DNA from 2 places in the Kocuria sp. MNB10 genome. Region 1 is predicted to be linked to the other one. Evidence: predicted binding sites of a transcription regulator. Region 1 holds the regulator's gene; the other holds the start of a gene.

Region 1 (3,379 bases):
CGCGGTTGACCTTCACGCCCGCGCGCACGGAGGTGATGGCCAGGAACAGCCAGGTCACGGCGGCGATGACCGAGAAGAGCCATCCGATGAACGGGATGAGTGAGAGCACGATGCCCGCGAGGATCACCAGGGTGGGCAGCATGGTGTAGTTGGCGGCTTCCCGGGATTCCTGAGCGGTGAAGGGACCGCGGTCCTTGAACACCCGGTGGATCATGTAGCTGGGCAGTACGCCCACCACGCCACCCAGGTGGGCGAGGGTGGCCCACTGCCGGTCCTGGGACACGTCCAGGGGTTGCGCCACGGGGGCCACGGACTCGAACGGAGTCTCGGCGGAGCGAGTGGAGGGGGAGGGAGCAGCGTCAGTCACGAGCGGGTGTGCCTTTCACGGGCGGTAGCCATCCGGGTCGGAGGACGCCGGTGCTCCCATCCTACGGTCGTTCCCGCGTGGCTCGCGCCGGACGACGACGCCAGGCGTCACCCACGCTGGTGGTCACCGCTAACGCGGGTCACCGAAGCCGTAGACCACCGGCTGCGAGCGCCGTCGACGTCGTGGGTCACCGCAGGTCAGGCGCAGCCCGGGTCAGGAATCGGCGGCGTCCGGGGCGGTGAGGAAGTCGATGAGCTCCTCCACGCGGCCCAGCAGGGCCGGTTCGAGGTCTGCGTACGTGTTCACTCGTGCAAGGATCGCCTGCCACGCCCGCCCCACGTCCTGGGGTGTGCGGTGCGGCAGGCCCAGCGCGCGTGCCATCCCGGTCTTCCAATCCACCCCGCGCGGGATCACGGGCCACTCCCGGATCCCCAGGGCGCTGGGCTTCACGGCCTGCCAGATGTCCACGTAGGGGTGTCCGAGGATGAGCACGTTGTCCCGGGCACCCGGGACCGCGAGCGCCTCCTGGGCGATCCTGGACTCCTTGGAGCCCGCGACCAGGTGGTCCACGAGGATCCCGAGCCGGCGCTGCGGGCCGGGGTGGAACTCGGCGATGGCTGAGGGGAGGTCGTCGATCCCGTGCAGGGGTTCCACCACGGTGCCCTCGACCGCGAGGTCGTGGCCCCACACCTTGGCCACGAGCTCGGCGTCGTGGTACCCCTCGACCCACACACGCGACTCCTTGGCCACGGACGCGCGCAGGTTCTCGACCTCGACCGACCCCGAACGCGTGATCCGGGGCTTGGCCGGGGCGCTGCGGGTCTCGGGCGGGCCCAGCCGCACGGGTTCGCCGTCCAGGAGGAAGCCCGGGCCCAGGGGGAAGGACTTCACGCGCCCGTGCCGGTCCTCCAGACCCACCACGCGCATCCCGCCGATGGTCTCCACGCCCACGACGGCGCCCACCCACCCGGTCTCCACGTCCTCGAGCACCATGTCCCGGGCCACGGGGACGTCCCGGGAGACGGGACCGGTGCGGGCGACGTCGGGACTGCCTAGGTCCCGGGGACCCCAGGACCAGCCGGATGCGTTCACGGGCGACTCCTCCACGTCGTGCCGCGGCGCGAGCGCGCCGCCGGGCAGGCGAATCAGCCGCGAGCGTATCAAAATCGGCCCCTGACCCACGGGCCCCGGACGGCCAGGATTAGCACTGTGAACTCTTGAGTGCCAGAATTGCCAGCAACGGGAGGTGAGACACATGGAGCATCCGCGCCGAGCGCAGATCCTGCGCGCCATCGTGGAGGACTACGTCCATTCGCGTGAACCCGTGGGGTCCAAGGCGCTCGTGGAACGCCACCGCCTACCCGTCTCCTCCGCCACGGTGCGCAACGACATGGCCGCCCTCGAGGAGGACGGGCTGATCGTGGCCCCGCACACGAGCTCGGGGCGGATCCCCACGGACCGAGGTTACCGCGAGTTCGTCAACCAGATCGCAGCTCTGGAGCCCCTCACCTCCGCCCAGCGCCGCGCGATCCAGGTGTTCATGGACGGCGCCCAGGACCTGGACGACATCATGGAGCGCACCGTGCGCCTGCTCGCCCAGCTCACCCACCAGGTGGCCGTGATCCAGTATCCCGTGCGCACCGGGATCACCGTGCGCCACGTGGAACTCGTGGACGTGGGAGACGCCCGCGTACTCGTGATCCTGATCCCCACCACCGGACGCGTGGCCCAACGCACCGTGGAACTGCCCGTCACCCTGACCGAGGCCCAGCTGCTGGAGCTGCGCGCCCACGTGCTCGCACGCCTGCTCGGCAGGCCCGTGGAAGACGTCCCCGACGCCGCCGTGACCCTGCCCCCGGCCCTGCCCGAGGAACTGCGCGACGCCGGGACCGCGGTGACCGGGGCGCTCGCGGTGCTCGCAGCGGTGTCGGACGAACACCGCCTGGTGATGGCCGGGACCGCGAACCTCGCGCGCTTCAGCGGGGACTTCCCGCAGAGCATCTCCCCGGTGCTCGAGGCGCTTGAGGAACAAGTGGCCATGCTGCGATTGTTGTCCGAGATGCAGCAGGACGAACGCGGGGTCGCGGTGCGCATCGGCTCCGACCACAGCGACGACCCCCTGGCGGAGGCGTCCGTGGTGGCCACGGGTTACGGTCCGCACGCCGCGTCCAAGGTGGGAGTCGTGGGGCCCACACGCATGGACTACCCCACGACCATGGCCTCCGTGCGCGCGGTGGCCCGCTACCTGTCCAAGAACCTGGGGGCTGAGCGCACGTGAGCGCCGCCCGCCCCGCTCGACCGTAGAACCGACGAAAGAAGAAACGACGACATCGTGAGCGATCACTACGAAACCCTCGGCGTGAGCCGGGACGCCAGCGCCGAAGAGATCAAGCGCGCCTACCGCAAGAAGGCCCGCAAACTTCACCCGGACGTGAACCCCTCACCCGAGGCCGCCGAGGAGTTCAAGCGCGTCTCCCACGCCAATGACGTCCTCTCCGACCCGGACAAACGCCGTGTCTACGACGCCACAGGCAACGAGAACGGCACGGACACCGGCTTCGGCGGGGGCTTCCCCGGAACGGGCTTCGGCTTCTCCGACATCTTCGAGACGTTCTTCCAGGGCGCGGGAGCCGGTGGCCAGCGCGGCCCCCAGTCCCGCACCCGCCAGGGCCAGGACGCCCTGATCAACGTGCGGATCTCCCTCAAGGACGCCGTGTTCGGCATGGAGAAGGACATCACGGTGGACACCGCCGTCGTGTGCCCCACGTGCCAGGGCACGTGCTGCCAGCCCGGCACGAGCCCCGTGACGTGTACCATGTGCCGCGGCTCCGGCCACATGCAGTACCAGCGCCAGTCCATCCTGGGCATGGTCACCACCCAGGCCCCGTGCTCCCAGTGCAACGGCTTCGGCACCGTGATCGAGAGCCCGTGCCACGAGTGCTACGGCGAGGGCCGCGTGCGCGACCGCCGCCCCCTGACCGTGAAGATCCCCGCCGGCATCCAGTCCGGCAA
Region 2 (3,379 bases), 650 kb from region 1:
CCGCGTACCTTGTCCACAACCACGCCCGGCTCGAGACCGGCGTTCAGCGCGATCTGCTTGAGCGGCGCGTCGATCGCGACCTTGACGATGTTGGCACCGGTCGCCTCGTCCCCGGACAGCCCGAGGGACTCGAAGACCTTGGCACCGGCCTGGATCAAGGCCACGCCACCACCGGCGACGATGCCCTCCTCCACGGCGGCCTTGGCGTTGCGCACGGCATCCTCGATGCGGTGCTTGCGCTCCTTGAGCTCGACCTCGGTGGCGGCACCCGCCTTGAGGACGGCCACTCCGCCGGCCAGCTTGGCCAGGCGCTCTTGCAGCTTCTCGCGGTCGTAGTCGGAGTCGGAGTTGTTGATCTCCGCGCGGATCTGGGCCACGCGACCCTCGATCTCCTCCTGCGTACCGGCGCCGTCCACGATGGTGGTCTCGTCCTTGGTCACCACGACCTTGCGGGCCTGGCCCAGCAGGTCGATCGTGGCGGACTCGAGCGACAGGCCCACCTCTTCGGTGATGACCTGGCCGCCGGTGAGGATCGCGATGTCCGCAAGCTGCGCCTTGCGGCGGTCACCGAAGCCGGGGGCCTTGACGGCCACGGACTTCACGGCACCGCGCATCTTGTTCAGCACGAGCATGGCGAGCGCTTCGCCGTCCACGTCCTCGGCGATGATCAGCAGCGGCTTGCCGGCCTGCATGATCTTCTCGAGTACGGGGACCAGGTCCTTCACGGCGGAGATCTTGGAGTTGACGATCAGGATGTAGGGGTCCTCGAGGACGGCTTCCTGACGGTCGGCGTCGGTCACGAAGTAACCGGAGAGGTAGCCCTTGTCGAAGCGCATGCCCTCGGTCAGCTCGAGGTCCAGCCCGAAGGTGTTGGACTCCTCGACGGTGATGACACCTTCCTTGCCGACCTTCTCCATGGCCTCGGCGATGAGCTTGCCGATCTCCGGGTCCGCGGCGGAGATGGACGCGGTCGCGGCGATCTCCTCCTCGGTCTCGATCTCCTTGGCGGAGGACAGCAGCTGCTCGGTCACGGCGGCCACGGCCTTCTCGATGCCACGCTTGAGGGACAGCGGGTCCGCACCGGCGGCCACGTTGCGCAGGCCCTCCTTCACGAGGGCCTGGGCCAACACCGTGGCTGTGGTGGTGCCGTCACCGGCGACGTCGTCGGTCTTCTTGGCGACCTCCTTGACGAGCTCGGCGCCGATCTTCTCGTACGGCTCCTCGAGCTCGATCTCCTTGGCGATGGACACGCCGTCGTTGGTGATCGTGGGGGCGCCCCAGGACTTCTCGAGGACCACGTTGCGTCCGCGCGGGCCGAGGGTGACCTTGACGGCGTCCGCGAGGGTGTTCAGGCCCCGCTCGAGGCCGCGGCGGGCTTCTTCGTCGAATGCGATCATCTTTGCCATGTGTTTCGTCCCTCCTGGACGGTTGACAAACAAGACTTGTCATCACGATGCCCGCGACGGACGGTGCCGCGCCGCGATCCTCACCGCGCCGCAACCACCTCACCGTGATGTCACTCGTCCGCCGCGCGACCACCACCGGACCCGGTTAGCAGTCCACGCGACTGAGTGCTAATCCCATAGTGGCACTCGTCATGCCGGAACCGCAAACGCCCTGCGTCCAGTGGACTCATGTTTCGTCCCCGGCTGAACGGGCGGCTCAGGCGGCCGCGGGGGCTCCGGGCACGACGTCGCTCGCGGCCGTCCCGAGCGCCACGGCACCCACCGCGGAGGCACCGGCCGCGGCGTCGTCGTCCGCGGACACCGCAACGGCTGCGGCGGGGAGGGCGAGCGCTTCCTGGGCCGTGCGCGGGGCGTTCACGAAGGCCACCGCCCCCAGGACGAGGGCGAGCACACCGGTCACGAGGATCGCCAGGAACTTGCCCCGGGACCCCGCTCGGGCGTTCGGGTTATGGCCCCGGTGGGCACCCTGCCGGGCGCCGTCCTCGGGGACGTCGTCGAACTCGTCACGGGGGTACTCGCTCATGCTGTGGCTCTCCTCAACGAACGGCGGGATCGGGGGCGCCGACCCGCGGGTGCCGGGACCGTGGGACGGCGTGCGCCCCGCCTGCCGGACCCGCGGCGGTCAGGGGTCCGCGGTGCGCTGCCCACTATCCCACGCGCACCCGGGGACCCACTCAGCGATTGCGCGCGCGGCGCAACCGGGAGATCAGCATGGGGGCGTGGCGCGCGGCGGCCTCTGAGGAGATCAGGGCGTTGAGCCGTTGGTAGTAGTGCACGGGGCTCAACCCCAGGCGGGAGCGGATCGCGGACTCCTTGGCGCCGCGGTACTTCCAGTGCTCGGACTCCAGGTCCAGGATGGCCCGGTCGAGCTCGTCGAGGCCGTCGCCCGTGGTAGACATGGGCTCAACCCTAACGCTCCGGGCGGCACCCGGAGGCCGCACGCCCTGGAGGTCGCACCGTGAACACCCCGCCCCCGTTGCACGAGATCATGAACGAGGAGTGGGCCCGTGCCTTGCAGCCCGTGGAGCCGCAGATCCGGGCCGTGGGCGAGTTCCTGCGCGCCGAACACGCCGAGGGCCACCACACCCTGCCCGCTGGGGACCACATCTTCCGCGCGCTTCGCGAGCCGATGTCCGCGGTCAAGGTGTTGATCGTGGGCCAGGACCCCTACCCCACCCCGGGCCACGCGATGGGCCTCTCGTTCTCGGTGGCCCCGGACGTGCGCCCGATCCCGCGGTCCCTGCAGAACATCTACAAGGAACTGCACTCCGATCTGGGGATCACGCCGCCCGCGCACGGGGACCTGTCCTCGTGGGCCGAGCAGGGCGTCATGCTGCTCAACAGGGTCCTCACGGTGCGCGCGGGCTCCCCCGCGTCCCACCGGGGCAAGGGCTGGGAAGCGGTCACGGAGTGCGCGATCCGCGCGCTCGGGGCGCGCGAGCAACCCCTCGTCGGCATCCTGTGGGGTCGCGACGCCCGCGGCACCAAGGACTGGCTGGGTGGGGCGCCCACCGTGGAATCGGTGCACCCGTCCCCGTTGTCCGCGTCCCGGGGGTTCTTCGGTTCCCGCCCGTTCTCCCGCGCCAACGAGCTGCTGCAACAACAGGGCGCCCAGCCCGTCTCGTGGGAACTGCCCGCGTAGCAGCACCTACGCTGGACGCATGGCACAAACTCCGGCGCGACCCCGCAAACCCCAGCTCAACCTCACGGTTACGGACCGGATTCAGCTCTCCCCGGGCATGGTGCGCGTGGTGTGCAGGATCGAGAACGCCGAGCAGTTCCAGGACATGGAGGCGCCGGAGAAGTACGTCAAGCTCGTCTTCTTCTCCGCAGCCACGCTCGCGGCGACCGCGCCCGGCGCGTTCCCCGACTACTGGGCCGCGCGCGAAAACGCCGCACCCCAGGACCAGCCC

Evidence for each region. The regulator HrcA, encoded in region 1, represses chaperone genes, less so after heat shock. The targets are predictions, from matches to a motif close to TTNGCACTCGNNNNNNNCGAGTGCNAA.
Region 2: groL (chaperonin GroEL) is a predicted target of HrcA. The motif match lies at 1,552-1,578, and genes of this name have one in related genera.

The regions. Positions count from the first base shown of each region.
Region 1 covers NZ_CM133411.1:2,842,403-2,845,781, reverse strand. The annotation lists gene ACW9PK_RS12945 (DUF4870 domain-containing protein) at 1-367, opposite strand, end outside; gene ACW9PK_RS12940 (DUF3097 family protein) at 581-1,459, opposite strand; gene hrcA (heat-inducible transcriptional repressor HrcA) at 1,623-2,645, shown strand; gene dnaJ (molecular chaperone DnaJ) at 2,700-3,379, shown strand, end outside.
Region 2 covers NZ_CM133411.1:624,345-627,723, forward strand. The annotation lists gene groL (chaperonin GroEL) at 1-1,406, opposite strand, end outside; gene ACW9PK_RS02795 (hypothetical protein) at 1,663-1,989, opposite strand; gene ACW9PK_RS02800 (DUF3263 domain-containing protein) at 2,141-2,365, opposite strand; gene ACW9PK_RS02805 (uracil-DNA glycosylase) at 2,425-3,108, shown strand; gene ACW9PK_RS02810 (siderophore-interacting protein) at 3,128-3,379, shown strand, end outside.